DNA from 3 places in the Bacillus sp. GM2 genome. Region 1 is predicted to be linked to each of the others. Evidence: riboswitches for the same ligand, from Rfam matches in the RefSeq annotation. Region 1 holds a riboswitch; each other region holds the start of a gene.
What was found. Region 1 has a riboswitch for S-adenosylmethionine ahead of metK (methionine adenosyltransferase). Riboswitches for the same ligand answer to the same signal wherever they lie in the genome.
Positions count from the first base shown of each region.

Region 1 (10,313 bases):
GTCAACAAGCCAGTCTGTGCCCGCCTGCATGACAAAGAGCGGGATGTTGAGAAAGGCGTCCGTCGGCTCCATCGCGCTTTTCAACGCTTTTAACATTTCTTGATACCATCTGACAGAAACTTTTGTGATATATAATGAATCGTTGATGTCCATTTCGATGACTTCTTTGTTTCTCGTCGCTTTATCAGGCGTGATCCCGGATTCAAACCGCATGGACGGAGCCAAAACGTTGAGCCCTTTGGAAAGCCAGTCCAAAAATTTGTTCGGCTTTAATTGCAGCCCGAGACAAGGGGATGATAAAATGAGACCGGCAATGCCGCTTTGCTGCTGCTTAAACCACTCGATCGCGATCAGGCCGCCCATGCTGTGCCCGAGCATAAATACAGGCAGTTCAAATGCTTTCGCCCTGGCGACCCATTTGTCTACTTCATCAATATATTCTTGAAACGAGCGTATATGTCCTCTTTCTCTTGTCGAAGTTCCCTGTCCGGGCAAATCCCCCATCACGACATTAAACCCGGATGAACGCCACATTTCGGACAGCCATTTATACCGCCCGTGATGCTCACATGCACCGTGAATGATGACGATTGAAGCAACAGGTCTTTCCGCTTCGATGCACCACATGCTGACCACCTCACACAATTTTATAAATGAAAGGATGAAACCTATGATCTACCCTTATAAAAAAACGGAACCCGTTATTCATGAAACGGCGTTTATCGCCGACAACGCGGTCATCACCGGAGATGTAACAATCGGAGAGCAATCAAGCATCTGGTTCTCTTCGGTTATCCGCGGCGATGTCGCCCCGGTCAGGATCGGAAAAGGCGTGAACATTCAAGACCTTTCCTGCCTGCACCAAAGCCCTGAGCGCCCTCTCGTGATTGAAGACGGTGTGACGGTAGGCCATCAGGTTACACTGCACAGCTCCGTGATACGAAAGCATGCCCTTATCGGAATGGGGTCGGTTCTTCTTGATGAAGCGGAAGTCGGGGAAGGCGCTTTTATCGGGGCAGGCAGTCTTGTCCCGCCTGGCAAAAAGATCCCGGCCGGGCACCTCGCCTTCGGCAGGCCCGCTAAAGTCATCCGCCCGTTAACCGACAAAGATAAACAGGAAATGGAAAGAATTCGCAAAGAATATATTGAAAAAGGACAATACTACAAATCCTTGCAAAAAAAAGATTAGCTTTGCTACAACTTTACCATTTTTCCACCGATAATTTAAGCAAAAACCTTTTCGGCCGCACGCGTCTGCGGCTTTTTTCTTTTCCGAAATCTTTACAAATACTTATCATTTGCTAAACATTCATTTTTTACAATAAACATGAAGCAGCCATTCATGTAAAGGGGGTTATGACTTTTGAATAAACTGATGGTCGGCATCTACAACTTTGAATGCCGGATTTTCCTCGGTATGAACAGCTTATTTCATCAAAAAACACTAAACCGTTACTTTCGTTCCTCAACACATTTGGGAGGGGCTTTCTGCACGATTTCCGCCTGCCTGGCTCTCTTGCTGTTCGGATCCGGAAGTGTTCGTACAGCGGGGATCGCCAGCGCCCTTGCGCTTTTGGTCAGCCACCTTCAAGTCATGCTGATCAAAAAGCTGTATCCGAGAAAGCGGCCGTATTTAACGCTAAAGGAAACACAGGTTTTGCAAAATCCGCTCAAGGATCATTCTTTTCCATCCGGCCATACGACCGCGGCATTTTCCGTCATTACACCGCTAATGATATTCTTTCCGATACTCGCGCTTTTATTAATTCCGGTAGGCATCAGTGTGGGACTCTCCAGAATTTATCTCGGTCTTCATTATCCTTCGGATGTTCTGGCAGGCACGGCCCTCGGGATTTCAGTCGGAACTTTGTCGGCGATGGTCTTCTAAGCCGGCCGTTTCTTCCAAAGCGTCACTGATTTTCACATCACCAACAGGAGGGGACACGATGAAAATTGCGATATTTACGGACACTTTTACACCGGATGTGAACGGCTGCGCCAGAACGCTGAAAAGGTATACGGATTATCTTGAAAAAAACGGGATACCCTATAAAGTATTTGCGCCGGAAAGCACGCATGAAACACAATTTTCGAGCCGCATCAGCCGGTTTACGAGCATGCCGTTCTTCTTATACCCCGAGTGCAGAATCGCTCTTCCTAATCTCATCAAAATGAAATCAGAACTCCGCGAATTCCACCCCGATCTCATTCACATTGCGACTCCTTTTAATATCGGCCTGGCGGGGCTCAAGCTTGCGAAGAAATGGAACATCCCCATCGTAGGCTCTTACCATACCGATTTTGACCAGTACCTTTCATATTATGATCTTCAAATGTTTTCCAAACTATTATGGAAATATATGCACTGGTTTCATAAAGATTTTCGAAAAGTTTTCGTCCCTTCGCGCGAAACGTTTATGCAGCTCAAAGCCAAACAATTCAGGAACCTCTCCATCTGGAAGCGCGGCGTGGACTGCTCGCTGTTCAGTCCGGCGTATCAAACCGAACACATCCGCAAGCGATACGGCATAAAGGAAACCTATATCCTCAGCTATGTCGGAAGGCTTGCACCTGAAAAAGACTTGGAGACGCTGCTCAAGATCGCAAATCACCCCGCTTTGAAAGATGACATCCACTGGCTGATCGCCGGAGACGGTCCATTAAAAAAAGAGCTTGAGAAGCAAGCTCCTCTCAACATGACTTTTGCCGGCTATGTCAAAGGAGAAGAGCTGGCAAGCATTTATGCGAGCTCAGATTTCTTCGTCTTTCCTTCTCCGACGGAAACCTTCGGAAATTCCGCGCTTGAAGCGCTCGCCTGCGGGACGCCTGTTATCAGGGCAGATTCCGGCGGCCTGAAAGACTTTATACAAAATGGAAGAAACGGTCTACTTTCCGAACCTGGAAATCCGGATGCATTCACCGAAAATATATTGCGCGTCCTCTCCAACGTGCCGTTAAAAAAACGGATGTCATACGATGCGAGAAGCTATGCCCTTACCCAGTCGTGGGACGTGATTTTTGACAATCTCCTCTCCGAATGTGAACATGTGCTTGCAGATTTATCAGCTGAAAAACCGGCATAAAAAAAGAAGGTTTTCGATTAACGAAAACCTTCTTTTTTGGCTTAAACGATAATGACCTCTTTTGGCTGATGGTTCAGTTCTTCCGGTACAAAGCGCTTTTCAACAAAAATGCTGTGCCAGATCATAAAGATGAGAACCGTCCAGATTTTGCGGCTGTTATCCGCTTTGTTGGCGCAGTGGTCTTCAAGAAGCTGAAGCACGTAATCTTTATGGATATATGCGTCTGTCTCGCTCTCTTTAATGATGTTCACGGCCCAGTCATGCATTTCGTTTTTCAGCCAGTGGCGGATCGGCACAGGGAACCCTAGCTTTTTGCGGTTTAAGACATGATCTGGAACGATGCCTTCCGCCGCTTTTCTAAGCAGATATTTTGTCGTGCCGTTTTTCGTTTTCAGCTCTTCCGGAATTTTGGAAGCCGCTTCAAATACGACTTTGTCCAAAAACGGAACTCGGAGTTCCAGTGAATTGGCCATCGTCATTTTGTCAGCCTTCAGCAAAATGTCACCGCGCAGCCATGTGTGGATATCGACATACTGCATTTTGTTGATTTCGCTGTAGGACTTGCTTTCTTCAAAATATGGCTTTGTCACGTCACAGTAAGAGAGGTTGCTGTCATACTGGCGAAGAAGTTTTGATTTCATGCCTTCTTCAAAAATCTTTGCGTTGCCGATATATCTCTCTTCAAGAGGTGTACAGCCCCTCATTAAAAAGCTTTTCCCTTTCATTCCTTCCGGCATCGCTGAAGCTACGTGCAGAAGCATCTTTTTCAGCGGGGACGGAATTCGCTCAAACGGCTTTAATGAAAGCGGCTCTCGGTAAATATTGTAACCGCCGAACAGCTCATCTGCTCCTTCTCCGGACAAAACAACCGTAACTTGCTTCTTCGCTTCCTTCGCGACAAAATACAAAGGAATCGCAGCAGGGTCTGCCAGCGGATCATCCAGATGCCAGACGATCTTTGGAAGCTCGTTCATATATTCCTCAGGGGAAATGATCGCGCTGAAGTTTTCCACGCCGACCCTTTCAGCGGTTTCTTTCGCAACGTCAACTTCGCTGAAGCCTTCATGTTCAAAGCCGACAGAAAACGTTTTTAAGTTGGGATGGAATTGCTTCGCCACCGACACGATAAAAGAAGAGTCGATGCCTCCGGAAAGGAAGGAACCTACAGGCACATCGCTTCGCATATGGACTTTTACGGAATCAAAGATCGCGTCTCTTACTTCCTGAACAAGCTTGTCTTCTTCGGTCTGAACAGGCTTGAATTGAACTTTCCAGTATGTTTTAAATTGAATATCCTCGCCCGGGCGGACAGTAAACTGATGGCCCGGTTCTACTTTTTGCACCTTTTTGTCAAGCGTCTCAGGCTCCGGTACAAATTGGAATGACGTATACTGCTGAAGCGCTTTTTCATTCAATTCCAAATCGGCATCAACAGCCATCAGGCTCTTTCTTTCTGACGCAAAATAAACATGGCCGTCCGTTTTCGTAAAATAGAGCGGCTTAATGCCGAACGGATCGCGCGCTCCGTATAGGAGCTGTTCTTTTTTATCCCAGATTAAAAAAGCAAACATTCCGCGCAGCTTGGAAGCGGCTTCCTGTTTGTAGTGGCGGTAAGTCGCAAGCAAAACTTCCGTATCTGAATCGGTTTTGAACTCGTATCCTTTTGAAATAAGTTCGTCTTTCAGTTCTATATAGTTATAGATTTCTCCATTAAAAATAATCCAATAGGAATCATCTTCATAAGACAGAGGCTGTCCTCCGTTTTCCACATCGATGATGCTGAGTCTTCTAAATCCGAAGCCTACATGCTCATCATGATAGTACCCATCATCGTCCGGACCGCGGTGTACAATCATTTCATTCATTTGTTTAATCAGTTCTTCCTGGGCTGCTGTCTCGGATGATGGGCGATGATTGAATACCCCTACAAATCCACACATAGTATTGCCTCCGATTTTTTAAATTTCGTGCAGAAATCAAAGTCTGCTTCTTGATTAGACAAGTGTTTAAAGAAAAACGTTTCACATCCGCCCGCTTTTTGCCATCGAAAAACAAAGCCGCTTATGAAAGCGGCTATGCGGTTGTTATTCTCCTAATGCATCTTTCTTCAACTGATCTGCTTTGTCTGTGCGCTCCCAAGGCAGATCGAGGTCGAGGCGGCCGAAATGTCCGTAAGCTGCCGTTTGTTTGTAAATCGGACGGCGAAGATCGAGCATTTTAATAATGCCGGCAGGTCTTAGATCAAAGTTTTTGCGAACCACTTCGATCAATGTTTCTTCACTCGCTTTGCCTGTACCGAATGTATCGATTGAAATGGACACCGGCTGAGCGACACCGATCGCGTAGGCAAGCTGTACTTCACAGGAATCAGCAAGGCCTGCGGCGACGATATTTTTCGCTACATATCTCGCTGCATAAGCTGCAGATCTGTCAACCTTTGTCGCATCCTTGCCGGAAAACGCTCCGCCTCCGTGACGGGCATAGCCGCCATAGGTGTCAACGATGATTTTGCGCCCTGTTAAACCGGCATCCCCCTGCGGTCCGCCGATAACAAAACGGCCCGTAGGATTAATGAAGTATTTCGTGTTTTCATCGATCAGCTCTTTTGGAACTACCGGATTGATGACGTGCTCTTTCAGATTGCGCTGGATTTGTTCAAGCGAAATCTCAGGATGATGCTGAGTCGAAATGACGATTGTATCGATGCGAATCGGCTTGTTGTTCTCATCATACTCAACGGTTACCTGTGTCTTTCCGTCCGGACGCAGATACGGCAGAATTTCCTCTTTGCGGACTTCTGTCAAACGGCGAGACAATTTATGGGCAAGCGAAATCGGCAGCGGCATAAGTTCCTTTGTTTCGTTGCAGGCAAAACCGAACATTAAACCTTGGTCTCCGGCTCCGATCGCTTCAATTTCAGCGTCGCTCATTGCTCCTTCACGCGCTTCAAGCGCCTGGTCGACTCCCATTGCAATGTCTGGAGACTGTTCATCTATAGACGTTAAGACCGCGCAAGTTTCGGCATCAAAACCGTATTTTGCACGTGTGTAGCCAATTTCTTTAATCGTTTCGCGGACTGTTTTCGGAATATCGACGTATGTGGACGTCGTGATTTCACCGCTTACCAGCACCAATCCGGTTGTCACAGATGTTTCACAGGCAACGCGGGCATTCGGATCTTTCTTTAAAATTTCGTCTAATATACTATCCGAAATCTGGTCGCAAATTTTGTCCGGATGTCCCTCCGTAACTGACTCTGATGTAAATAACCGACGGTTTTTGCTCATTTATGTTTCCTCCTGTATATGAAGATCAGCCGTGATCTTAAGTATGATACGGAACTCGTCCCTCTTGATTATATGACGATACTCGGGCTTCATACGCTCTCGTTTTGAAACAATTTCCATTATGCTATTCTTGACGAGATTCTGAGTCGAAATTCCCCTTAGCAGAATTTTTCCTGACTGGTTGCCCGGCTAGACCTTTCACGTCCTGTGAAAAACGCCCAGTACCTTCCTCCTGCTTGATACTCGGCTAAAACCTTTCACGTCCTGTGAAAAACGCCCAGTACCTTCCTCCTGAAGGTAGTTTTTTTAGCAATTTTTGGATCTCGATTTATGCAATAAAAAAACCTTTTCCTATTCGGTGAGGAAAGGGTCTGGTATTGCGTGCCTTTCACTCTTATCGCTCAAGGTATTGAACACCTTGCATCAGGTTAGCACCGTAGTTGTCTCAGAAACTGTTTTTTTCCATTAATAAGAGAAACCGGTTGCTGGGTTTCATTGGGCCTGTCCCTCCACCAGCTCGGGATAAGAGTATCCGCTCAATGAAATATCTTATCTTAAAATGGCTTGTTATGTCAATATCGGCCGAAATAAATTTGAACTTGTCCTACGAGAAAAAACCCGAACGAAAAATGAAGAAACGGTATAGACTATAAGAGTAAATGTGTTATACTAATTCTACATTAATGTTATACACATTAAAAAACACGCAAAGGAAGGTTTTTTATGAATTCTGTAGATTTAACAACTGACTTACAAACGCTATTAACGGGCGAAAACGTTCAGATGAACTTATCCGTTCCCCATTTGGTTGAAAAGATCCTTGAGCGCAAAGAAGGAGTCTTGACATCTTCCGGAGCCGTGCGGGCAACAACCGGTACATACACCGGCCGCTCGCCAAAAGACAAATTCATTGTGGAAGAAGCGAGCACAAAGGACAAAATCGATTGGGGCGCAGTAAACCAGCCGATTTCAGAAGCCGCCTTTGACCGGCTGTACGCAAAAGTGCTCGGCTATTTAAAGGAACGCGATGAATTGTATGTATTTGAAGGGTTTGCAGGAGCAGACGAAAAATACCGGCTTCCGATTACTGTTGTCAACGAGTTCGCCTGGCACAACCTGTTTGCAAGACAGTTGTTCATCAGACCTGAAGAACATGATAAAAAACCTGAAGAACAGCCGTTTACGATTCTTTCAGCTCCGCATTTCAAAGCCGATCCGCTCGTTGACGGAACCAGATCTGAAACGTTTATCATCGTGTCGTTTGAGAAGCGGACGATCTTAATCGGAGGCACCGAATATGCCGGAGAGATGAAAAAATCGATTTTTTCTATTATGAATTTTCTTCTGCCTGAACAAAACATTCTACCGATGCACTGTTCGGCAAACATTGGCGAGGAAGGCGGAACTGCTCTCTTCTTCGGATTGTCAGGTACAGGCAAAACGACGCTTTCCGCCGATCCGAAGCGGAAGCTGATCGGCGACGACGAACACGGCTGGTCCAGCACAGGCGTTTTCAACATTGAAGGAGGCTGCTACGCCAAATGCATTAACTTAAGCGAAGAAAAAGAACCGCAGATTTACAATGCGATCCGCTTCGGTTCCGTTCTCGAAAATGTCGTGGTTGACAGCAAAACCGGAGAGCCGGACTATTCCGACTCATTCTACACGGAAAACACGAGAGCGGCTTACCCGATTGACGCGATTGACAACATCGTCAAGCCGAGCATCGCAGCGCACCCGCAGACCATCGTATTTTTGACCGCAGATGCTTTCGGCGTGCTTCCTCCGATCAGCAAGTTAACGAAAGAACAAGCCATGTATCATTTCCTGAGCGGATATACAAGCAAGCTCGCCGGCACCGAACGCGGGATCACCACTCCTGAAGCCACATTCTCGACCTGCTTCGGTTCACCGTTCCTCCCGCTTCCGGCACATGTGTACGCTGAAATGCTCGGAAGAAAAATCGATGAGCACGGGGTCGGCGTCTTTCTCGTCAATACAGGCTGGACCGGCGGCGGATACGGAACCGGGGAAAGAATGAGCCTCGCATATACGAGAGCGATGGTTCAGGCCGCAATAGAAGGAGAACTGGATAAAGCCGAAATGAGGACTGACCGCATTTTCGGACTTCATTCACCTGTCCACGTTCCGGGTGTGCCTGATCAAGTGCTTGACCCGGCCAAAACTTGGACAGATGAAAACGAATACGAGGAAAAAGCGATCCACCTGGCGAAAGCATTCAAACAGAATTTCAAAAAGTTCTCCAATACGGAAAACATCGAAAAAGCCGGAGGACCGCTCGTTTAACTCAGCCTGCTTGCATCAGCGCAGATCTTCTGCGCTGATCCAGTTTATCGAAAACCTCTTCGCCTATCAGCGGCCGATGCCATTTCCTGGGCAATGATCAAGATGACAGTCAAGCACCGCCTCAGATAAAACGATTCCAATTTGCAAGTATTATTATTTGAAAATACAGACTTTTTTTATTTTTAACAAAAGAAATCTTTCATATGTTAATATTATAAAAACATTTGTATATTTCAGGAGGACACATCTATGAAATTTGGATTACTGCCAAGGATCATTACGGCAATTGTTCTTGGTGTTATCGTCGGAAGCTTTGCTCCGCTTTGGTTCGTCAAAACGGCAGCTACTTTCAATGATATTTTTGGAAGCTTCATTAAATTTGTCATTCCTTTTATTATTATCGCTTTTATTATTCCCGGCATCGGACAAATCGGCAGCGGCGCCGGAAAAATCCTCGGCATTACGGCAGGTATCGCCTACACGTCAACCATTTTTGCAGGCCTCCTGGCGTACCTTGTCGGTTCAAACCTTCTTCCCGCGATCATTTCCGGCCATCAGCTGCAGGAGTTTAAAAATCCGGAAGAAGTACTGCAAGCAGGATTTTTCACCATTGAAATGACGCCGTTTATGAGCGTGATGAGCGCACTGATTTTTGCTTTCATCATGGGGATCGGCATCGCTTATCTGCCCGGAAAAACATTAAAAAACGCGTTTGATGAATTTCAAACGATCGTTGAAAAGCTGATATCATATATTATTATTCCGTTACTGCCTGTTCATATTTTCGGTATTTTCACCAATATGACGTTCGGCGGTCAGGTGCAGACGATTCTATCCGTATTTGCGAAAGTTTTCGTGATGATTATCGTGCTTCACCTTGTCATACTCTTGATTCAGTACTCCGTTGCGGGTGCTGCAAACGGCAGAAATCCGCTGTCGCTGTTGAAAATCGTAGCACCGGCATACTTCACCGCGCTCGGCACACAATCGTCAGCGGCAACGATTCCCGTTACGCTGAGACAAGTCAGAAAAACGGGGGCAAGCCAAAAAGTGGCTGACTTCGCCGTTCCGCTCCTGGCCAACATTCATTTGTCAGGAAGCACAATTACACTGACAAGCTGTGCAATGGGCGTGATGATTCTAAACGGTCAAACGCCGACTTTTTCGGTCATGATGCCGTTCATTTTAATGCTTGGCGTCACAATGGTCGCAGCGCCCGGTGCACCAGGCGGTGCCGTCATGGCCGCTGCCGGATTGTTGCAGTCGATGCTCGGCTTTAATGAAACTAGCGTATCGTTGATGATCGCTCTTTACCTTGCCCAGGACAGCTTGGGCACAGCAACGAACGTAACAGGAGACGGCGCTCTCACCATGCTGATTCACAGGCTGACTTCCAAAAAAGGAATCGGAAAAGAGGAAAATGTGCCTGCATAATACAGAAAAGCCAAGGACGCTATCCGCGCCTTGGCTTTTTTTAATTCGTGGAATTTAATGATACGAGCCTGTATGTTAAATGAGTCCGTCCGTCTGACCATTCAAGGCGCTCCGCCTGCGCGGTGCCGGTAATGTCGCCCCGCTTGGTCTTTCTGACTTCAAGCGGCACATGAAGAGGGTAAACCCGATAACCTTCTTTCTC
Region 1 covers NZ_JBRKSZ010000007.1:460,371-470,683, reverse strand. The annotation lists gene ACVC9U_RS03395 (alpha/beta hydrolase) at 1-627, opposite strand, end outside; gene ACVC9U_RS03390 (gamma carbonic anhydrase) at 671-1,189, shown strand; gene ACVC9U_RS03385 (phosphatase PAP2 family protein) at 1,364-1,888, shown strand; gene ACVC9U_RS03380 (glycosyltransferase family 4 protein) at 1,947-3,083, shown strand; gene asnB (asparagine synthase (glutamine-hydrolyzing)) at 3,125-5,023, opposite strand; gene metK (methionine adenosyltransferase) at 5,168-6,370, opposite strand; SAM riboswitch class I at 6,762-6,899, opposite strand; gene pckA (phosphoenolpyruvate carboxykinase (ATP)) at 7,094-8,677, shown strand; gene ACVC9U_RS03360 (dicarboxylate/amino acid:cation symporter) at 8,927-10,111, shown strand; gene ACVC9U_RS03355 (DUF2584 domain-containing protein) at 10,152-10,313, opposite strand, start outside.

Region 2 (10,313 bases), 2.1 Mb from region 1:
AAAAAGCGGGAACAGGATTAAAGGCAAATTCGCTGGGAAACAGCGGATTTGCTCTTTTTTTTGCATTTTTTTGTAATATTTGATTGCGATTTTCACTGTATCAGTGTACTATTGATATAGTACACTGATACAGTGACTAGAGGAGGATATGTTTTGCAGTCTTTCAGCGGTTTATTTAAAAAAGATTTTCTCATGGCAAGGTTTTGGTTTTTGGTTTGGATGCTGTGCATGATTTGTGCGATTATTGCAAGCTTTTGGTTTGCTCATTATACAGGCGAATCAATGGCTCTTTTTGGGGCGCTAGTGACCATTTTATTATTTCATAGCCTGTTTTGTCCTTTAATGATCCTTGCTCAGCTCCGTCTGGAAGGGAAGACGCAGCTTTGGTTATATAACCCGAACAACAGTGCGTTATTGCTGCTGTCAAAGCTTGCTTCAGCTGCCGTATACCAATTGATTTCCCACGCTGTTTTATTCATTTTCGGGCTGATTGTCAGAAGCGTTCTGCTCTCCAGCAGCGCCGGCCTGTTTTCCGTGTCAGATTTGCTTCTCGTCAATATCGCTGTCTTTTTAGGCTCCGTAATTTTTTCCACATGGGTGATGTTTCTGTGGACGATATATGAAGCGCTCAGAAAATATCCGGCTATCAAAAAAATCCGCTGGATCATTCCCTTGCTGATCTACAGTGCTTACGGATTAATCGAGGCGCTGTTCATCGAGAGCGGCTTATTCCAGGAATTGCAGAAATTGTGGAGCATTTCTTTAACAGCTGAATTCAAATTCCATTACGAACATTCAGGATGGACTGTTACATTTTCTCAAGTTGATTTGCCGGGTATTCTCCTGGTGTATTACACAGTCTTAGGCGTCTGTCTCTTCTATCTCTCCTGCAAATTACTGAACAGAAGAGTTGAGGTGTAAAAGATGGCAAATGAATTTTCTGCTTCAAAGCCGATCTATAGGCAAATAGCCGAACAGCTCTTTAAAAAAATGATCCGCGGAGAGATCAAGCCGGGAGAAAAATTACCTTCGGTCCGTGAGCTGGCTGTTCAGACGCAAGTAAATCCGAATACGATTCAAAGAACCTACAATGAAATGGAAAGGATGGGCGTGGTGGAGACCAGAAGGGGACAGGGCACCTTTGTTGTTGAACATACGGAAGTCATCGATGATTTAAAGCGGGAGATGAGATCGGAAGTTATCGGGCAATTTGTCCAGAGCATGGAAGAGCTTGGCTTGTCTAAACAAGACATGTTGTCAGAACTTGACCGTTTTCTTCAGAAAGGAGATCCAAATGAAGATTGAGCTGAAAAATGTCACGAAGAAGTATGGCAAAGAGTATGCGCTCAAAGAGGCCGATCTGTCTCTTTCTCCCGGGAAAATTTACGGGTTGACAGGACCGAACGGCAGCGGCAAATCTACGATCTTGAAGCTGATCACAGGGCTCTCGTTTCCGGATTCGGGCTCGGTGCTGATCGGAGGACGGCCGGCAGCCAGAAAGGAGACGAAGAACATCGCCTATTTAACAGAGCTTGATATGTTCTACGATCCATTTCGGGTCAAGGATATGATTCACTTTTATGAAACCCAGTTTTTCGATTTCCGTATAAATAAAGCGTGGGACCTGTTAAAGGACATGAAAATCGACGGGGATAAAAAAATCGGCAAGCTTTCCAAAGGCAACCGGGGCAGGCTGAAGCTCGCGCTCACATTGGCGCGCGATGCAGCGGTCGTGCTGCTTGATGAGCCGTTTTCCGGTCTTGATCCGATGGTGAGAGAATCGATCGTCAAAAGCCTTCTTACATATTTGGAGCTTGATAAGCAGACAATCGTCATCGCCACCCATGAGATTCATGAAATTGAACAAATTTTGGATGAGGTCGTCGTCGTCTTAAATGGCCGAATTGAAGAAAAAAAAGATGTCGAACAGCTGCGCGAGGAATCAGGAATGTCGCTTTTGGAATGGCTGAAACGGTTTATTGAAGAAAAAAATTGAAAAGGCTGGAGGAGAAACAGTGGAAACACTTTTGGAATTAAAAAATGTATCAAAAACGATCAGGGGGAAAAAGATCATCGACGGCTTGAGCTTTGACGTGCGGGCAGGCGAAATATTCGGCTTCCTGGGTCCGAACGGCGCCGGAAAAACGACGACGATCCGGATGATTGTCGGGCATATGAACATCACCGCCGGTGAAATCGCCGTGTGCGGCGTCAGCGTAAAAGAAAATTTTGAAAAGGCTGCACGGCATATCGGAGCGATCGTTGAAAATCCGGAACTGTATAAATTTTTAACGGGCTATCAAAACCTTCAGCAATACGCGCGCATGACGAAAGGCGTGACGAAACAGAAAATTGACGAAATCGTCGAGCTTGTCGGATTGAAAAACAGGATCAACGATAAGGTCAAAACGTATTCTTTAGGAATGAGACAAAGGCTTGGCCTAGCCCAAAGCCTTTTGCACGATCCGAAGCTCTTGATTCTCGATGAGCCGACGAACGGGCTTGATCCGGCCGGTATCCGGGAAATACGCGATCATTTAAGAAAGCTGACGAGAGAAAGAGGTATGGCGGTCATCGTTTCAAGCCACCTGCTTTCAGAAATGGAGCTGATGTGCGACAGGATCGCCATTATCCAGAACGGAAAGCTCCGGGATATTCAACATGTGCACGGACCCGCTCGGGATGAAAAGAAGCGCTATTATATTCAGGCGGATGACAATCAGGCTCTGATGCGGGAAGCGGCTGCCTTCAAAAAGATGAAGGTTGACGAAGCGGAAGGCGGGATAGAGCTCAGCCTTCAAAAGGATGAAGTGCCTGATTTGATCAAACACTTGTCAGACAGCGGTGTCCGCCTATATGAAGTGAAGGCTGTGAACAAATCGCTGGAAGACCGGTTCCTGGAAATCACCGCAGATAAGGAGGAAGCTCAGCATGTTTAATCTCATCGTAAATGAATGGATCAAAATTTTTAATCGAAAAGGCACATACGTCATGATCGCGATTTTGCTGTTATCTGCCATCGGGCTGGGCGTTCTCACAAAGACGATCGGGGAGACAGACCAAAACCCGGGCTGGAAAAAAGAATTGATGCAGGAAAATAAAGATATGAAAGAACTACTTAAAGGGGTCAATAATCCGGCACTTGAAAAAAGTTATGAACGGTCGATCGCCATTAATGAGTATCGAATCAAGCACGATTTGCCGGAAGACGGGGATTATACGGCCCTGTCGTTCATCAGCGATGCGAGCGGGATCATCTCCCTCGCCGGTCTGTTTGTGATCACAGTGGCTGCGGGAATCGTTGCGAATGAATTCAGCTGGGGAACGGTGAAGCTGCTTGTCATCAGGCCGATCAGCCGCTTTAAAATTTTGCTGGCAAAATATTTGACAGTTCTGCTTTTTGCATTGGCTTTGCTCTTCATTCTGTTTGCAAGCGCAGGAATAACAGGCCTAGCTTTATTCGGGGCAGGCGACGGCAGCCAGGTTCACTTGGTGTATGCCGGTGGAACAGTTGAAGAAAAAAGCCTGCTGTTGCACTTGGCCGGCAGCTATTTGCTGAATTCAATTTCGCTTTTGATGATGGCGACAATGGCCTTTATGATTTCAGCTGTTTTCAGAAACAGCTCGCTCGCCGTAGGTATTTCGATTTTCCTATTGGCTATGGGCGGAACGGTGACAAACCTGCTCGCGACGAAATTTGATTGGGTGAAATATATCTTATTTGCCAACACTGATCTCACTCAATACTTTGACGGATCTCCGCTTGTTTCAGATATGACGCTGGGATTCTCGATTGCGGTGCTCGCTGTCTATTTTATCGTTTTTCATGTGCTCGCTTTTGGTGCATTCACAAAAAGAGACATCGCTTCATAAGCGGTATTCACGAAAAAGCCTCACGCCGGTTTCCGGGCGTGAGGCTTTTTTAAATAAAATATAAAAAGACTGCTGACATTCGGTCAGCAGTCCTGTATGAAGATCAGCGGTTCACAGCTTACGCTTTTGTTACGTTAGCAGCTTGTGGTCCGCGGTTTCCTTCAACGATTTCGAAAGATACAGATTGGCCTTCTTCCAAAGTTTTGAAGCCTTCGCCTTGAATAGCAGAGAAATGAACGAATACATCGTCTTGTCCTTCAACTTCGATGAATCCGAAACCTTTTTCAGAGTTAAACCATTTTACTTTACCTTCTAGCATGAAATTTCCTCCTAAAGCGATAACGCTTAAATTCACTATTCTTGCTCTAAAACAAACTTCCAAGACGAAAACTCTTACAAAACTTTCTTCTTAAAGATAGTTCGAACAAAAATAATTACCTTTACTTTACCAGTGTTTAAGCGAAATTACAACTGCTAAACACAATTTTTTTAAAAAAAGTGAAATTTAATGATCAGGGTGAAAAATAAAGCATTGAAAAGAGAGTTTTTGAAATTTTCACGAATCTGATTGACAACATTTCAAAGAAGCTGTAAAGTTAGGTAAAACTTCATGCAACAACACTTCTTATTCAGAGAGGCGGAGGGAATTGGCCCTATGAAGCCTCGGCAGCGGGTTCTGCAAACAGCAGAATACTGTGCCACATCCAACAAGCCGTATGGGCTTGGAAGATAAGAAGAGAGCGGACCCACTCCATTTACTTCGTGTCGTCTAAGGCTTCTTCTTATTTTTTAAGAGGAAGCCTTTTTTGTTAGCCAAAAAGAGGAGGAAGATCATCATGATTACATTTGAAGGCGTTGAAAAGGTCTATGAAAGCGGCGGACAGAAGGTTCATGCGCTCAATGGAATCGACCTTCATGTGGATAAAGGGGAAATATACGGCGTCATCGGATTCAGCGGTGCAGGGAAAAGCACGCTGATCCGCTGTGTGAACTTCCTTGAAAAACCGACGGCCGGAAAGGTTTTCGTCGGCGGAAGAGACTTAATGTCCTTGTCGAAAGCTGAGATTCGCACTGTGAAAAGGAAGATCGGCATGGTGTTTCAGCATTTTAACCTGTTAAATTCAAAAACGATTTTCGCTAATGTCGCAGAGCCGCTCGCACTTGTCAAAACGCCGAAAGCCGAAATCAAGCAAAAAGTGACGGAGCTGCTCCGTTTTGTCGGACTTGAGGATAAAGCCCGCGATTATCCGGATCAGCTTTCGGGCGGCCAAAAGCAGCGCGTCGGGATTGCCCGGGCGCTGGCGACAAATCCGGAGGTTCTGCTCTGCGATGAAGCGACATCCGCGCTTGATCCGCAGACGACCGGCGATATTTTGAAGCTGCTGAAGCGCGTCAACGAACAATATAACATCACGATACTGTTAATCACCCATGAAATGAATGTGGCAAAAGAAATCTGCGACAAAGTCGCGGTCATTGAAAAAGGAAGGATCATTGAATCAGGCAGTGTGTTTGACGTATTTTCCGCGCCGGAAACCGAAACGGCGAAAAGCTTTGTCAAATCAGCCATCGACCACGAGATACCTGAATCGATTCAAAAATTAAATGTGAAGCACCTCTACCAGCTTCAATTTGTCGGCGAATCTTCCGGGAAGCCATTTCTTTCGCAAGTGGCAAAGCGGTTTGACGTAGAAGTCAACATTCTGCACGGAACGATTACAGAGCTTCAGGGAATTCCGTTTGGCAGCATGACGGTTGAACTGCAGGGGGAAGACGGTGAAATCGGGCGGGCGCTCGAATATATACGCAGAGAAAACATTCGCATCAGGGAGGTATAAGCATGCTTGTTACATATGACCAAATCATTGACGCACTGGTTCAGACGATTCAAATGACGGTTTTTTCTCTTTTATTTTCAAGCGTGATCGGCATTCCGCTCGGCATTTTGCTGGTTGTCACAAGAAAGGGGCATCTGCTTGAAAATCCGGCAGTTTTTACGGTTGTCAATATGATCATTAACATTTTCCGGTCCGTTCCGTTTATCATTTTGATGGTTGCTTTAATTCCGGTGACAAGGCTGATTGTGGGGACGTCCATCGGCACATCGGCAGCGATTGTTCCCCTGACTTTTTATGCCGGGCCTTACATCGCAAGGCTCGTCGAGAACTCTCTGCTTGAAGTCGACCCGGGAGTTATTGAAGCCGCTGAAGCAATGGGAGCGACTCCGCGGCAGATCATCTTCAGGTTTCTGATTCCGGAAGCGCTCGGCTCACTTGTGCTGAGTTTTACGGTGGCAACGGTCGGATTGGTCGGAGCGTCGGCGATGGCTGGTGCGATAGGCGCCGGCGGTCTGGGGGATTTGGCGATCACATACGGCTATCAAAGATTTGACACGATGACGATGATCATCACGGTTGCAATTCTCGTCATCGTTGTGCAGGGATTGCAGACATCCGGAAACGTTCTGTCAAAAAAATTGAGAAGAAGATAAACAAAGAGGGAGACGGCTATGATGAAAAAATTTGCATTTGTTGTGATCTTATTGCTGCTTGCGGGAGTGATCGCGGGGTGTGCGGCAGACTCTGATGCGAAAACGATTAATATCGGCATCAGCGGAACGGATACAAGAATCTGGGACTTTGTGAAGAAAAAAGCCGAGAAAGAAGGCTTAAAGCTTGAAATCGTCAAATACTCCGATTATGTTCAGCCGAACCAGGCTTTGGCGGGCGGTGACATAGACGCCAACGCTTTTCAGACGATATCTTACTTTAATGCATTCAAAAAGGAACGCAATCTTAAACTATCGCCGATCGGCACAACGATCATCGCTCCGATGGGCATTTATTCCGAGAAGTATGATTCGCCTGACGATATACCAAACGGCGCGGAAATCGCTGTTCCGAGCGAAGCGACGAACATGGGCAGAGCCTTGCTTCTGCTGGAGTCCGCCGGCCTTCTTCAATTAAAGGACGGATTTGACGGAAACGGAACGCTTGATGCGATTAAAGAAAATCCGAAAAAACTCAAAATCACAACGGTGGCCGCAGAGCAAACACCGCGCGTACTTCCCGATGTCGCTGCATCTGTTATCAACAACGGCATAGCGGTTGACGCCGGCTTCCACCCTGTCAAAGATTCGATTAAACTGGAAGACGAAACAGCGACACCGTACATCAACATTATTGCGGCCAGAACAGAAGACCGGGACCGCGAAGATTTGAAAAAGATCGTCGAGCTGTACCAAGCAGACGATACCGCTGAATTGATCAAAAAAGAGTTTGACGGTGCACAGCTGCCGACTTTTGTTCCACTGAAAGACATCGGCGAATAAAATATCAGTCGCGCAATTGATTCCCGGGTCATATATTGAAATGCGTCGATAATTCCTACTTGACCAATCAGGTTTGTTGTACTATAGTTTTTAAATGTAAAAAATTCTGGGGGTGCTTTTGTTATCATGACATTATTTGTTGTTATTAATATTATCGTCATGCTCGGCCTGATGGCGCTCCTTTATATGATGCAAAAAAAGCATGTTTCTTTTTCTAAGCGGGTATTTACCGCTCTGGGAATCGGCATTGTTTTTGGATTCGCTTTGCATTTTATATATGGTTCGTCTTCAGAAACGATTACGCAGACATCTGATTGGTTTAATATTGCAGGCGGCGGCTATGTGAAGCTTTTGCAGATGATCGTTATGCCGCTTGTATTCATCTCGATTTTGGGCGCTTTTACAAAGCTTAAACTGACGCACAATATCGGAAAAATCAGCGGACTGATCATCGGGCTCTTGATCGCGACGACAGCTGTCGCTGCTGCGGTGGGAATCGCGTCCGCGCTTGCTTTCGACCTGCAGGCTGTCCATGTGGATCAAGGCCAGGCGGAGTCAATGAGAGGGGCGGAACTCGAACAGAAATCGCAGGACATGGAAGCCAAAACGCTTCCGCAGCAAATTGTCGAGCTTCTTCCGGGGAATCCGTTTTTAGATTTTACGGGAGCAAGACCGACATCAACGATCGCCGTTGTTATTTTTGCGGCTTTCCTTGGGATCGCTTATCTCGGGGTCAATCGAAAACAGCCTGAACAAGCTGAGCTTTTCAAAAAGATGGTTGATGCCGTGTATGCGATCATTATGCGTGTAGTGACATTGATTCTAAGGCTGACGCCTTACGGTGTATTGGCGATCATGACAAAAACGATTGCAACGAGCGACCTCGACAGCATTGCCAAGCTCGGCAAATTTGTCATCGCTTCATATGCGGCGCTGATCGTCATGTTCATCATTCACCTGCTGCTCATTACATTCAGCGGTTTAAATCCTGTCACATACTTGAAAAAGGCGTTTCCGGTCCTTGTATTCGCGTTCACATCAAGATCAAGCGCAGGCGCTTTGCCGCTGAACATTAAAACGCAGCGAAGCCTTGGTGTTCCTGAAGGCATTGCTAACTTTGCCGGATCCTTCGGACTGTCCATCGGACAAAACGGATGTGCCGGAATTTACCCTGCAATGCTCGCGATCATGATTGCGCCGACTGTCGGACAAAATCCGCTTGAGCCGTCATTTTTGTTCACGGTTATCGCTGTTGTTGCGATCAGCTCTTTTGGAGTGGCAGGCGTCGGCGGAGGTGCGACATTTGCAGCGCTTCTCGTCCTTTCGGCGTTAAATATGCCCGTAGCGCTTGCCGGACTGCTGATTTCGGTTGAGCCGCTCATCGACATGGGGCGTACGGCTCTTAATGTCAGCGGCAGCATGACGTCAGGACTTGTCACGAGCAAAGTAACAAATGAACTTGAAAAAAACACGTACGAAGACCGTACAAATATCATTGAAGCAGAAGTGTAAAAGAAGAACGGCCCGCACAGCTTGATCGCTCGTGCGGGCCGTTTTTTATGAATAGCTTTGATCGTTATCGAACATCGTCTGGTTTGCAGTCTGATCGTTCATGACATTAACCGGGGCAGTCATATGGCTTGATTGATGCTGGTCGTTTGCCGTATAGCCTGACTGGCCATGTTCATTTGATTGTCCTCCGGGATTGAAAGCTTGTTTGATCATGTCAGCCGGATTCATCATCGTCTGGTTGCGGCCGTTACCTTGCTGCCGCGCTCCCATGCCCTTCGCGAACATGCCTGTCAATCTTTTGCGGATTTCGGGAGAAAAAGCCGCGGTTAATGTAGCTGATCCTAAAACCAATACAGCGGGATGGATGCCTGATCTTCTTCTAAACAAAGGGTCTACCTCCTTTTTACGTATACCATCCCCAGTCCTGATCGGTTTTATTCTTCAAGCTGTGCCGCGAGAGATAAGCGGTGCTTTTCAAAAAATTTAAATTCTTTTTTCGAAAAACCGTGCCCTTCATTTTCCAAAACAAGATACTCAATATTCCGCCCCATGCCTTTCAACCGATCGACGATCTGATCGGACTCTTCCTTTACGACGCGCGGATCGTTTGCGCCTTGGATAATCAGCATCGGCTGAGTCATATTCTCCAGATATGTAACAGGAGAATCGGCTTTCATTTTTTCATAATCCCGCTCCGGATTGCCGACCCATTTTTCCATCATCGGCTGCCAGAAATCCGGTACGGATTTGACAAACGAAAACAGATTGCTGACTCCGCATATATCGACGACGGCGCGGAAATACTCTGGATGCCTTCCGTGAAGCAATAACGACATATATCCTCCGTAGCTGCCCCCCATTAAAAAAAGTTTTTCGCGGTCCGCAAGCTTTTGATCGATAAGCCAGTCGATGCCTGCGGTCATATCGAGGCGCGGTCCGTCTCCCCAATCTTGTTCGACCATTTTAAAGAAGGAATAGCCGTAATTCGCTGATCCCCTGAAATTAGGGGCGAATAACTGGTAGCCCATTTTCGCAGCGAGTTGAAAGAGATCATAGAACATAAAGGTTTCTGCATCTTGCGGTCCGCCGTGCGGCCAAATAATCGTCCAGCCGTTCGCTTCTTCCGGGGCCGGCTTAAACAGCAGCCCTTCTATTGCGAGACCGTCAAAAGAAGGATATGTCACAACCTCCGGATATGACAGCTCCTGTTCGGAGAAACCCGGAACCGAATGTTTCGTTAATTGCCGCCATTTTGCCTGTCCTTTCATTAATACATAGAGATTAGCCGGCCTGGTCGGCGTTGAGCCGAGAATGTACAGCGTGCCCGAAGAGGCGCAGTGTATTTTCGAAATGGATGTACAAGGGCAGTTCACTTGACGGCTTTCTCCTGTTGCTGTGTTGTACTCATACATTACCTCTTTGACGCCTTTTTTTCCAATCAGATAAAGGAAAGTTCCACTCGGATCAGCGTGGATGGCTGTTAAATCAGTTTTGTCAATCGAAAGCACCGGCGCAAAAATACCGGATGAAACGGTGTACAAGGCAAGGTATGAGAACTCGGCTTCGTAGTTTGTCGTGACGAATAACCGATCATCAG
Region 2 covers NZ_JBRKSZ010000007.1:2,598,470-2,608,782, reverse strand. The annotation lists gene ACVC9U_RS14290 (hypothetical protein) at 1-21, shown strand, start outside; gene ACVC9U_RS14285 (hypothetical protein) at 154-921, shown strand; gene ACVC9U_RS14280 (GntR family transcriptional regulator) at 925-1,305, shown strand; gene ACVC9U_RS14275 (ABC transporter ATP-binding protein) at 1,295-1,996, shown strand; gene ACVC9U_RS14270 (ABC transporter ATP-binding protein) at 2,016-2,939, shown strand; gene ACVC9U_RS14265 (ABC transporter permease) at 2,932-3,873, shown strand; gene cspB (cold shock-like protein CspB) at 3,992-4,192, opposite strand; SAM riboswitch class I at 4,496-4,609, shown strand; gene ACVC9U_RS14255 (methionine ABC transporter ATP-binding protein) at 4,710-5,711, shown strand; gene ACVC9U_RS14250 (methionine ABC transporter permease) at 5,714-6,364, shown strand; gene ACVC9U_RS14245 (MetQ/NlpA family ABC transporter substrate-binding protein) at 6,386-7,204, shown strand; gene ACVC9U_RS14240 (L-cystine transporter) at 7,328-8,716, shown strand; gene ACVC9U_RS14235 (hypothetical protein) at 8,762-9,103, opposite strand; gene ACVC9U_RS14230 (S9 family peptidase) at 9,151-10,313, opposite strand, start outside.
Region 2: linked by a shared signal. The riboswitch ahead of ACVC9U_RS14255 (methionine ABC transporter ATP-binding protein) and the one ahead of metK (methionine adenosyltransferase) in region 1 are both predicted to bind S-adenosylmethionine.

Region 3 (10,313 bases), 280 kb from region 1:
TTTTATGAAGAAATTCGGCGAAGACGTCCTTGGCAAAGGGGTTGTTGAAGCGAAAGACACACCAAACTTTATCGCCAACCGCATCGGAACCTATGGCTTGCTTGTGACGGTTCAGGAAATGCTGAAAGGCGGCTACACGATAGGCGAAGTCGATTCGATTACAGGTCCGCTGATCGGGCGCCCGAAAAGCGCAACTTTCAGAACGCTCGATGTCGTCGGGCTTGATACATTTTCGCACGTTGCCAAAAATGTTTATAACCAAGTCACTGATGAAGAAAAAAACGTTTTCCGGCTGCCTGAATTTATTGAACAAATGCTCGAAAAAGGCTGGATCGGAAGCAAAGCGAAACAAGGTTTTTACAAAAAAGAAGGAAAAGACATCCTTGAGCTCGATCCGATGACGATGACCTACAGCAAACGCCAAACATTAAAAACATCGGGACTTGAAGCGGCCAAGCAAATGAAAGGCACAGGAGCGAGATTGAAAGCGCTTATTTATTCAGATGACAGAGCGGGAAGCCTTCTTTGGAACATGACAGCTCCGACGCTTGTCTATTCGGCTGAGCTGACAGGGGAAATCGCTGACAGCATAACGGCGATTGATCAGGCGATGAAATGGGGGTTCGGCTGGTCGGAAGGGCCGTTTGAAATGTGGGACAGCATCGGTGTGAAAAACGCGGTGCAAAAGCTTGAAGCTGAGGGCTGGAAAGTCGCGGACTGGGTGAAGGAAATGCTCGCAAAAGGACATGAGACCTTCTACATTAAGGAAAACGGAAAGACGTTCTATTACTGTTTTGAAAGCGGCGAATACAGGGCGCTTCAAGAAAACAAGAAAACGATCCATTTGTCATCACTCAAAGAAACAAAAGGCGTCATCAAGAAAAACAGCGGGGCAAGTTTGATCGATTTAGGCGATGATGTTGCACTGCTCGAATTTCATTCGAAAAGCAATGCAATCGGCTTCGATATCATCCAAATGCTGAAATTCGCTCTTGAGGAAGTAGACGCCAATTATAAAGGACTTGTGATCGGCAACCAGGGCAAAAATTTCTGTGTCGGAGCCAATCTTGCGATGATGCTGATGGAAGCTCAAGACGACAACTATATGGAAATTGACATGATCATCCGTCAGTTCCAGGAGACGATGATGAAAGTGAAATACAGTACCAGGCCGGTCGTCGCCGCTCCGTTCGGAATGACGCTTGGTGGTGGGACTGAGCTTTGTCTGCCTGCAGCCCGTGTTCAAGCTTCAAGCGAGTCATACATGGGCCTCGTTGAAACAGGCGTCGGTCTGATTCCGGGCGGCGGAGGCAATAAAGAGCTTTATTTAAACTACTTGAAGGGGCTGCCTGAAGGCGTTAAACCGGACATCCAGGAGGCCGCCATCAAGACGTTTGAGACAATTGCCCTTGCAAAAACGTCGACTTCGGCTCAAGAAGCGAAAGAGCTGAACATCTTAACCGCAGAGGATCAAATCAGCATCAACCAGGATCACTTGTTATACGATGCTAAAAAACTCGTCCTGACGCTTTCCGAAAGCGGCTACCGTCCGCCGGTGAAAGAGAAAGTTCCGGTGACGGGCGAAACCGGCTATGCGGCGCTCCTGCTCGGTGCTGAATCGTTAAAACTTTCCGGCGCCATCTCTGAACACGACATGAAGATTGCGAAAAAACTGGCGTTTGTCATCGCGGGCGGCCGAGTTCCATTCGGCGCCGAAGTAACGGAAGAATACTTGCTCAATTTGGAAAGAGAAGCGTTTCTGAGCCTTGTGAGCGAACCGAAATCGCAGGCGAGAATGCAGCATATGCTTGTGAAAGGCAAACCTTTGCGTAATTAGGAGGGAAAATAATGAAAGAGGCAGTTATTGTATCGGGGGCGAGAACCCCGATCGGAAAAGCAAAAAAAGGCTCATTGAGGACTGTCCGTCCCGATGATTTAGGCGCATATGCGGTGAGAGAGACGCTGAAAAGAGCGGGCGGTTATGAAGGGAATATCGATGATTTAATCATCGGCTGCGCTACGCCGGAAGCCGAACAAGGCTTGAATATGGCGCGCAATATCGGCGCGCTTGCCGGTCTGCCGCACACAGTTCCGGCCGTTACGATCAACAGATATTGTTCATCAGGACTTCAATCAATCGCTTACGGGGCCGAAAAAATCATGCTTGGAGCTGCTGACACGATCATTGCAGGCGGCGCCGAATCGATGAGCATCGTGCCGATGATGGGTCATATCGTCAGACCGAACGCGGCTCTGGCGGAAACGGCTCCTGAATATTATATGGGAATGGGCCATACAGCTGAACAGGTTGCCGTCAAATACGGCGTTTCCAGGGAGGACCAAGATGCATTTGCCGTCAACAGCCATCAAAAAGCAGCCAAGGCGATCGCGGAAGGAAAGTTCGAAGATGAAATCGTCCCGGTGGACGTCACCGTCAGAGAAGTGGATGAACATCATAACCTGAAGGAGCGGACGTTTACTTTCTCTGCCGATGAAGGTGTACGCCCGGGGACAACCAAAGACGTTCTGTCAACGTTGAAACCGGCGTTTTCGGCAAACGGCTCGGTTACGGCAGGGAATTCCTCGCAGACGAGCGACGGGGCTGCCGCAGTGATGATCATGGACAGAGAAAAAGCGGACGCACTCGGGTTAAAGCCCCTCGCAAAATTTCGTTCGTTCGCAGTCGGCGGCGTTCCGCCGGAAGTGATGGGCATCGGCCCTGTGGAAGCAGTCCCAAGGGCGCTGAAGATGGCGGGACTTGAGCTGTCGGATATCGGTTTATTCGAATTAAATGAGGCGTTTGCATCGCAAGCGATCCAGGTTATCAGGTCGCTTGGAATCGATGAAGAGAAAGTCAATGTCAACGGCGGAGCGATTGCGCTCGGACATCCGCTCGGCTGCACGGGAACAAAGCTGACGCTGACATTGATCCACGAAATGCGGCGGAGAAGCGAGCAATTCGGCGTTGTGACGATGTGCATCGGCGGAGGCATGGGAGCAGCAGGGGTATTCGAATTAGTTTAATCACAAGGGGGATGGAACAATGGAACAAACAAAAGATCATATGAAAAAAGGCGGAGCCTTTCTGATCGAAGAGGTGACGGCTGATCAGCTGTTTACACCGGAAGATTTCACGGATGAACATAAAATGATCGCCAAAACGACTGAAGATTATATTCTCGGAGATGTTTTGCCATACATCGACGAAATTGAAGAGCACAATTTCGAACACTCTGTCAGGCTTCTGAAAAAAGCCGGCGAACTCGGGCTTCTCGGTGCTGACGTTCCTGAGGAGTATGGCGGACTCGGACTTGATAAAATCAGCTCGGCGTTAATCACCGAAAAATTTTCAAGAGCGGGGAGCTTTTCGTTATCGTACGGGGCGCACGTAGGGATCGGCACGCTTCCGATCGTATTTTTCGGAACCGAGGAGCAAAAGAAAAAGTATCTGCCGTCCCTTGCAACAGGGGAAAAATTTGCAGCCTATGCCTTAACAGAGCCGGGCTCCGGATCTGATGCATTAGGGGCAAAAACAACGGCCGTTTTGAATGAGGCGGGAACCCACTATATATTAAACGGTGAAAAGCAATGGATTACAAACTCAGCTTTTGCCGATGTTTTCATCGTCTATGCGAAAATAGACGGCGAACATTTTTCGGCCTTCATTGTGGAAAAAGATTACGCAGGTGTTTCCACAGGGCCTGAAGAGAAAAAGATGGGCATCAAAGGCTCTTCGACCCGCACGCTCATCTTAGACCAGGTTCAAGTTCCGAAAGAAAACCTTTTAGGCGAACCGGGAAAAGGGCATGTCATCGCCTTCAATATTTTAAATATCGGCCGCTATAAGCTCGCTGTCGGGACAATCGGCGCTTCCAAACGGGTCATCGAGCTGTCCGCTTCATACGCCAATCAGCGCCAGCAATTTAAGACGCCGATCTCAAAGTTTAGCTTAATCGGGGAAAAAATCGCCAATATGTCAGCCAAACTTTATGCGATGGAAAGCTCTGTCTATCGTACGGTCGGGCTGTTTGAAGACAAAATGGGCACCTTGAGCGAAGAAGAGCAAAAAGACGGGCGCCAGGTCGCAAAATCGATCGCTGAATATGCAATCGAATGCTCCCTTAACAAAGTATTCGGATCTGAAACGCTTGATTATATCGTTGATGAAGGCGTCCAAATCCATGGCGGTTACGGATTCATGCAGGAATACGAAGTGGAGCGGGCTTACCGCGATTCACGGATCAACCGGATTTTTGAAGGCACAAACGAAATCAATCGTCTCATCGTCCCGGGCACCTACTTGAAAAAAGCGATGAAAGGCGAGCTTCCTCTGTTTGGGAAAGCAAAGGCGCTTCAGGAAGAACTGATGATGCTCATGCCTGAAGAACCAGGTGACGGCGTTCTCGAACAGGAAAAGTATCTGCTGAGAAACGCCAAAAAGACCGCGCTCATGATCGCGGGACTCGCCGCGCAAAAATACGGAAAAGCGCTCGACCATGAGCAGGAAATCCTCGTTAACATCGCCGACATTGTCAGCCAGGTCTACGCGATGGAAGCAGCTATTTTGCGTACTGAAAAAGCCATCCAGGCAACCGGCGAAGACAAAAACGCCCAGAAAATTCTCTATACACAGATTTTTGCGCAGGAAGCTTTTCAGGAAATTGAAAGCCATGCCAAGGAGTCGCTCATTGCGATGGAATCAGGCGATTCGCTGCGCATGATGCTGTCCGCGCTCCGCAAATTGACGCGCTTTACGCCTGTCAACGTCATTGAGAAAAAGCGCCAGGCAGCCAAGGGAGTCTTTGAAGCTGAGAAATATATCGTTTAAACGAAAAGCCCTGCTTTAGGCGGGGCTTTTAAGCTGTTATAGAATCGAGCACGGTTTTAGGTTTTTCATTCGATCTGTGTTAAAATTACCTCGATTAAATGAGAGGGGTGTATGTATGGCTTTGGATTTTTACTGGTATCCGAAATGCGGGACATGCCGCAAAGCGAAAAAATGGCTTGAAGACCACGGCAAAGAAATCAATGGGATACATATCGCAGAACAGCCGCCAAGCAAGGAAAAACTGAAAGAACTCTACGAGAAAAGCGGGCTTGAATTGAAGAAGTTTTTCAACACGAGCGGCCAAAAATACCGCGAACTCGGTTTAAAAGACAAGCTGCAAAGCATGTCTGAAGATGAGCAGCTGGAACTGCTGGCTTCGGACGGTATGCTGATCAAACGCCCGATTACGACAGACGGCAGTAAAGTAACGGTCGGTTTTAAAGAAGATCAGTTTAAGACATACTGGTTATAACACATCAAAATATGATATCTTCAATGTAGGATCGATTAAAACACTTTATGGAGGGGTTAGCATGAGCACACCGAAAGAGTTGCGTTATTCAGAAGAACACGAATGGGTGAAAACAGAAGGAGATAAAGTCAGAATCGGCATTACAGACTTCGCCCAATCCGAACTTGGAGACATCGTATTTGTCGAGCTTCCTGAAGTGGGAGACGAAATCAAAGCGGACGAGCCTTTTGGCAGCGTTGAATCCGTAAAGACCGTTTCTGAGCTGTATGCCCCGATCAACGGAAAAGTGGTCGAAGTGAACGAAGATCTGGAAGACAGCCCTGAATTCGTCAACGAGTCTCCGTATGAAAAGGCATGGATGATTATCGTCGAGCCGTCAGATGCTTCTGAAATCGAAAATCTGATGACAGCCGAGCAATATGAGGACATGATAAAAGAAGACTAAGGATTATTCAGGATAGCCATGTGTCGTTTGGATACTCTATATCAAGAGGGGGTGTCCAAATTGACGCTGAAAAAAGAACGTATTGATATTACAGAACATGTGGAAAGCCGATTGAAAAACGGCGGAATGCAGCTGTACCATGAGAATGAGCTGATCGGCCGAATGACCGGCAAGGATCAATACGAGTTGAAATCTGGATATTCATTCCAAGACGAAAGATTTTACAAAACGGCGGATACCGTAAGCGGTCCGGATGCTAAATATGTAGACTGTGATGACCACCAAGGCTGGTGTTAATCGAGTCAGGCGGTGAATATTCACTGCCTTTTTTTACAAGTAAATCATTAAAGGTGATCATATGCCGGAAAATGAAAAAGTCATGATCGTCGAAGGGAAATCAGATAAGCAAAAAGTGAAGCATGTCATCGAAGAGCCCGTGGACATCATTTGCACAAACGGAACGATCAGCCAGGCAAAACTCGATGAATTCGCCGAGACGCTGTTTGATAAAGACGTTTATATCCTGGTGGATGCCGATGAATCAGGGGAAAAGCTCCGCCGTCAGCTGATGAGGGAGCTCCCCCAAGCTTCGCATCTATACATCGATAGGGTATACAAAGAAGTCGCTTCCGCCCCGAGTCAGCATGTTGCAGAAGTATTATTTCGTTCAAACATCCGGGTACATACAAAATATTTATTATAAAACGTATTGAGGTGCGGTTTAACAGATGCAAGAACTTCAAGAAAAAGAGCTGACACGGCTTGAACATGAGACCTGTCTTCTATATGTATACACGCCGTTCTGCGGAACGTGTCAGCTGGCCGGAAGAATGCTGGAGGTCGTTGATGAAATGATGAAGGACATTCCTTTTTATAAAAACAATCTCAATTACTCCCCGTCATTTGCCAAACAGCAGGAAATAGAAAGCGTCCCGTGTTTTATCCTTTACAAAAAAGGGCGAGTCGTCAAAAAAGAATACGCTTTTCACTCCGTTTCCTACTTATATGATACGATTAAACAAAATGTTGTGGATTAAGGGCGGTTTTGACATATTTCTCGGGAAATAACCAGCAAAAACTTGTCGAGCAATTCCTAAAGGAACTCCTGCAGCAGACAGAGAATCTGTAAGTATGACCAATTTACAGGAGGTTATACAGTTGGAGAAAATGGGATTGATAGAAAGAGAGGGCAAGGCTCTTTTTTTAAAACCTCTATTATCTACAACGGCTTTGCTGATTACGTTTCAAGGAGAGAAAGAAGCTTTTACGTTAGCAATCAACGAAAAAGGGGAAATGGAAAAATATTCTCCTGTAGAAAAAGCTCATTTGACCTTTTTTGGAGAGCAAAGCGAGATTATTGACCTTCTTCATGGCGACATTTCATTGCAGCATCTCGTACAGCGCGGCACTGTTAAAGTAAAAGGCTCTTTTAGAGCTTTATTGAAGCTTGAAGCGATTTTATGGCTGACGGACGGCTTCTTTAAAAACAGCGATCTTTATTCATAGACTTTTTAAAAATTCAAAAAATCGGCACATTCCGTGTATTAGTCAGACAGGGACGGGCGTTTACGCTCGTCTCTTTTCGCCGTAGGACGATTGTCTTACGAAAAATAGTTGACAACTATTTTTTCGCATGATATCCTACTTTAAGAATTCCGATCATAATAATCAAAAAATAAATATATGTTTCTCTTATCCAGAGAGGTGGAGGGAAGTGCCCTATGAAACCCGGCAACCATCAACACGTGTTGAAATGGTGCCAATTCACGCGAAGCGTTATGCTTTGAAAGATGAGAGAAAGGCCCAGACTTTTCCAAAGCCTTTCTGCTCATGTGTGCAGAAAGGCTTTTTTCGTTGATTGATCAGGAATTTAGACAACTATGAGAATTGAGCAAGAAAGCAGGTGATGGCTTTTGATAAATCTTCAAAATGTTTCAAAGATTTATCGGTCAAAGCATGGAGATGTCAATGCTGTCCAAGATGTCACCCTTACGATTAAAAAAGGTGAAATCTTCGGAATTATTGGATATAGCGGAGCCGGAAAAAGCTCCTTGATCCGTCTCTTGAACGGACTTGAACAGCCGACTTCAGGCACGGTTGAAGTAGCCGGCAGAAAAATCAGCGAGATCAAAGGGAAGAAGCTGAGGAAAGCAAGGCAGGAAATCAGCGTGATTTTCCAGCATTTCAACCTGTTATGGTCGAGAACGGTGCGCGACAATATTGCGTTTCCGCTGGAGATCGCCGGTGTCAGCAAAGCAAAACGTCTGGAAAGAGTCGCTGAACTGATTAAGCTTGTCGGTCTTGAAGGCAAGGAAAACGCCTACCCTTCACAGCTGAGCGGAGGCCAAAAGCAGCGCGTCGGCATCGCACGGGCGCTCGCAAACAATCCGAAAGTTCTGTTATGCGATGAAGCGACATCAGCGCTTGATCCGCAGACGACTGATTCGATTCTGGGTCTTCTGTCCGATATCAATGAAAGGCTCGGACTGACCATTGTCCTGATCACTCATGAAATGCATGTCATCAGGAAAATCTGCCACAGAGTGGCCGTCATGGAAAACGGAAAGGTCGTAGAAGAAGGCGATGTACTGAACGTCTTCATCAAGCCGAAGGAAGAAATGACAAAGCGCTTTGTTCAGCAGGTAACAGAACCGGTGGAAACAAAGGAAACGCTGAAGCATTTCCTCGAAGAAACGACATCCGGGCGGACGATCAAGCTCACTTTCGTCGGCGAAGCGGCCGAATCGCCGCTGATCACGCAGATCATTCGGAAGTTCGATGTTGAAGTCAACATCCTTCAAGGCAAAATCTCGCAGACTCAGGACGGTGCATACGGTTCATTGTTCATACATGTCGACGGACGTGAAAACGAGGTCAATGACGTGGTCGATTTCATCAAGAGCCGCCAGGTAGAAGCAGAGGTGATCACGAATGTTTGAAAAACTGTTTCCAAACGTAGATATGGAGCAGCTGTGGGAAGCAACGTATGAAACGATATATATGACAGGAATTTCCCTATTGTTTGCTTTTATCATCGGAGTGATTCTCGGTATGCTGCTGTATTTGACTTCAAAAGGAAACATTTGGCAGAATCGGGTCGTGAACGGTGTCATCTCGGCAATCGTCAATGTGTTCAGGTCTATTCCTTTTATCATATTGATTATTTTGCTGCTCGGTTTCACAAAGTTTTTAATGAACACGATCCTGGGACCGAATGCCGCACTTCCGGCTTTGATTATCGCATCCGCTCCCTTCTATGCCCGCCTGGTTGAAATCGCTTTGCGCGAAGTTGATAAGGGCGTGATTGAAGCGGCGAAATCGATGGGAGCCAAAACATCGACGATCATATTTAAAGTGCTCCTGCCCGAATCGATGCCGGCCTTGATCTCTGGCATTACGGTTACGGCGATTGCACTGATCGGTTCGACGGCGATGGCCGGAGCAATCGGGTCAGGCGGACTCGGGAACCTTGCCTATGTAAACGGTTTTCAGATGAACAATCCCGATATTATACTGATCGCCACTATTTTCATCTTAGCTATTGTGTTCATCATCCAGTTTATCGGGGATTTTATAACAAATAAATTAGACAAACGTTAGGGAGGACATCAACATGAAAAAAGGTTTATTAACAGCTTTATTCATCATTTTTGCAGGCGTTTTGGCCGCTTGCGGATCTTCCAGCAGCGAAGGGGATAAAGACAGCAAAGTCATCACAGTCGGAGCGACGCCGACGCCTCACGCTGAAATCCTTGAAGAAGCAAAGCCGCTTTTGAAAGAAAAAGGCTATGAGCTTAAAATCAAAAATTTCACGGACTACAAACTGATCAACAAAGCGCTTGCAACGAAAGATCTCGATGCGAACTATTTCCAGCACGTCCCGTATCTTGAACAGGAAATGAAAGAAAATAAAGATTATGATCTTGTTAACGTCGGCGCGGTACACCTTGAGCCATTCGGCATTTACTCTAAAAAGTATAAATCTTTAAAAGACCTTCCTGACGGTGCAAAAATTATTATGAGCAACAACGCAGCTGAACAGGGCCGCATGCTTGCAATGCTTGAAAATGCCGGACTGATCAAGCTGAAATCAGGCATTGAAAAAGTGGATGCGACAGTAAAAGACATTGCAGAAAACAAGAAAAACCTCAAAATCAAAAATGATGTGGCGCCTGAAATGACAGCAAAAGCATACGAAGCCAATGAAGCTGACGCAGTGTTCATCAATGTGAACTACGCGATCCAAAACAAGCTGAATCCGAAAACTGATTCAATCGAACTTGAGTCTCCAAAAGACAATCCTTACGCTAACATCATCGCCGTCCGAAAAGGCGACGAAGATTCTGACAAAGTGAAAGCTCTGATGGACGTATTGCGCTCTGATGACATCAAAAAGTTCATCGACAAAAAATATGAAGGCTCTGTCATTTCTGTTTCTGAGTAAATGAAAGAACACCCCGGTTTCAAAGAAAACCGGGGTTTTTTCGCGTATTTTTTGAAAAGAGGCTCATAATAAAAAAAGACTACCAACTGAAAATGGAGGAACAAAACGTGAATCAGCATGAATC
Region 3 covers NZ_JBRKSZ010000007.1:177,822-188,134, forward strand. The annotation lists gene ACVC9U_RS01680 (3-hydroxyacyl-CoA dehydrogenase/enoyl-CoA hydratase family protein) at 1-1,837, shown strand, start outside; gene ACVC9U_RS01685 (acetyl-CoA C-acetyltransferase) at 1,849-3,024, shown strand; gene ACVC9U_RS01690 (acyl-CoA dehydrogenase family protein) at 3,044-4,828, shown strand; gene ACVC9U_RS01695 (arsenate reductase family protein) at 4,944-5,300, shown strand; gene gcvH (glycine cleavage system protein GcvH) at 5,362-5,745, shown strand; gene ACVC9U_RS01705 (YusG family protein) at 5,806-6,042, shown strand; gene ACVC9U_RS01710 (toprim domain-containing protein) at 6,104-6,448, shown strand; gene ACVC9U_RS01715 (thioredoxin family protein) at 6,474-6,782, shown strand; gene ACVC9U_RS01720 (SCP2 sterol-binding domain-containing protein) at 6,904-7,251, shown strand; SAM riboswitch class I at 7,435-7,542, shown strand; gene metN (methionine ABC transporter ATP-binding protein MetN) at 7,659-8,684, shown strand; gene ACVC9U_RS01730 (methionine ABC transporter permease) at 8,677-9,345, shown strand; gene metQ (methionine ABC transporter substrate-binding lipoprotein MetQ) at 9,359-10,189, shown strand; gene ACVC9U_RS01740 (carboxymuconolactone decarboxylase family protein) at 10,282-10,313, shown strand, end outside.
Region 3: linked by a shared signal. The riboswitch ahead of metN (methionine ABC transporter ATP-binding protein MetN) and the one ahead of metK (methionine adenosyltransferase) in region 1 are both predicted to bind S-adenosylmethionine.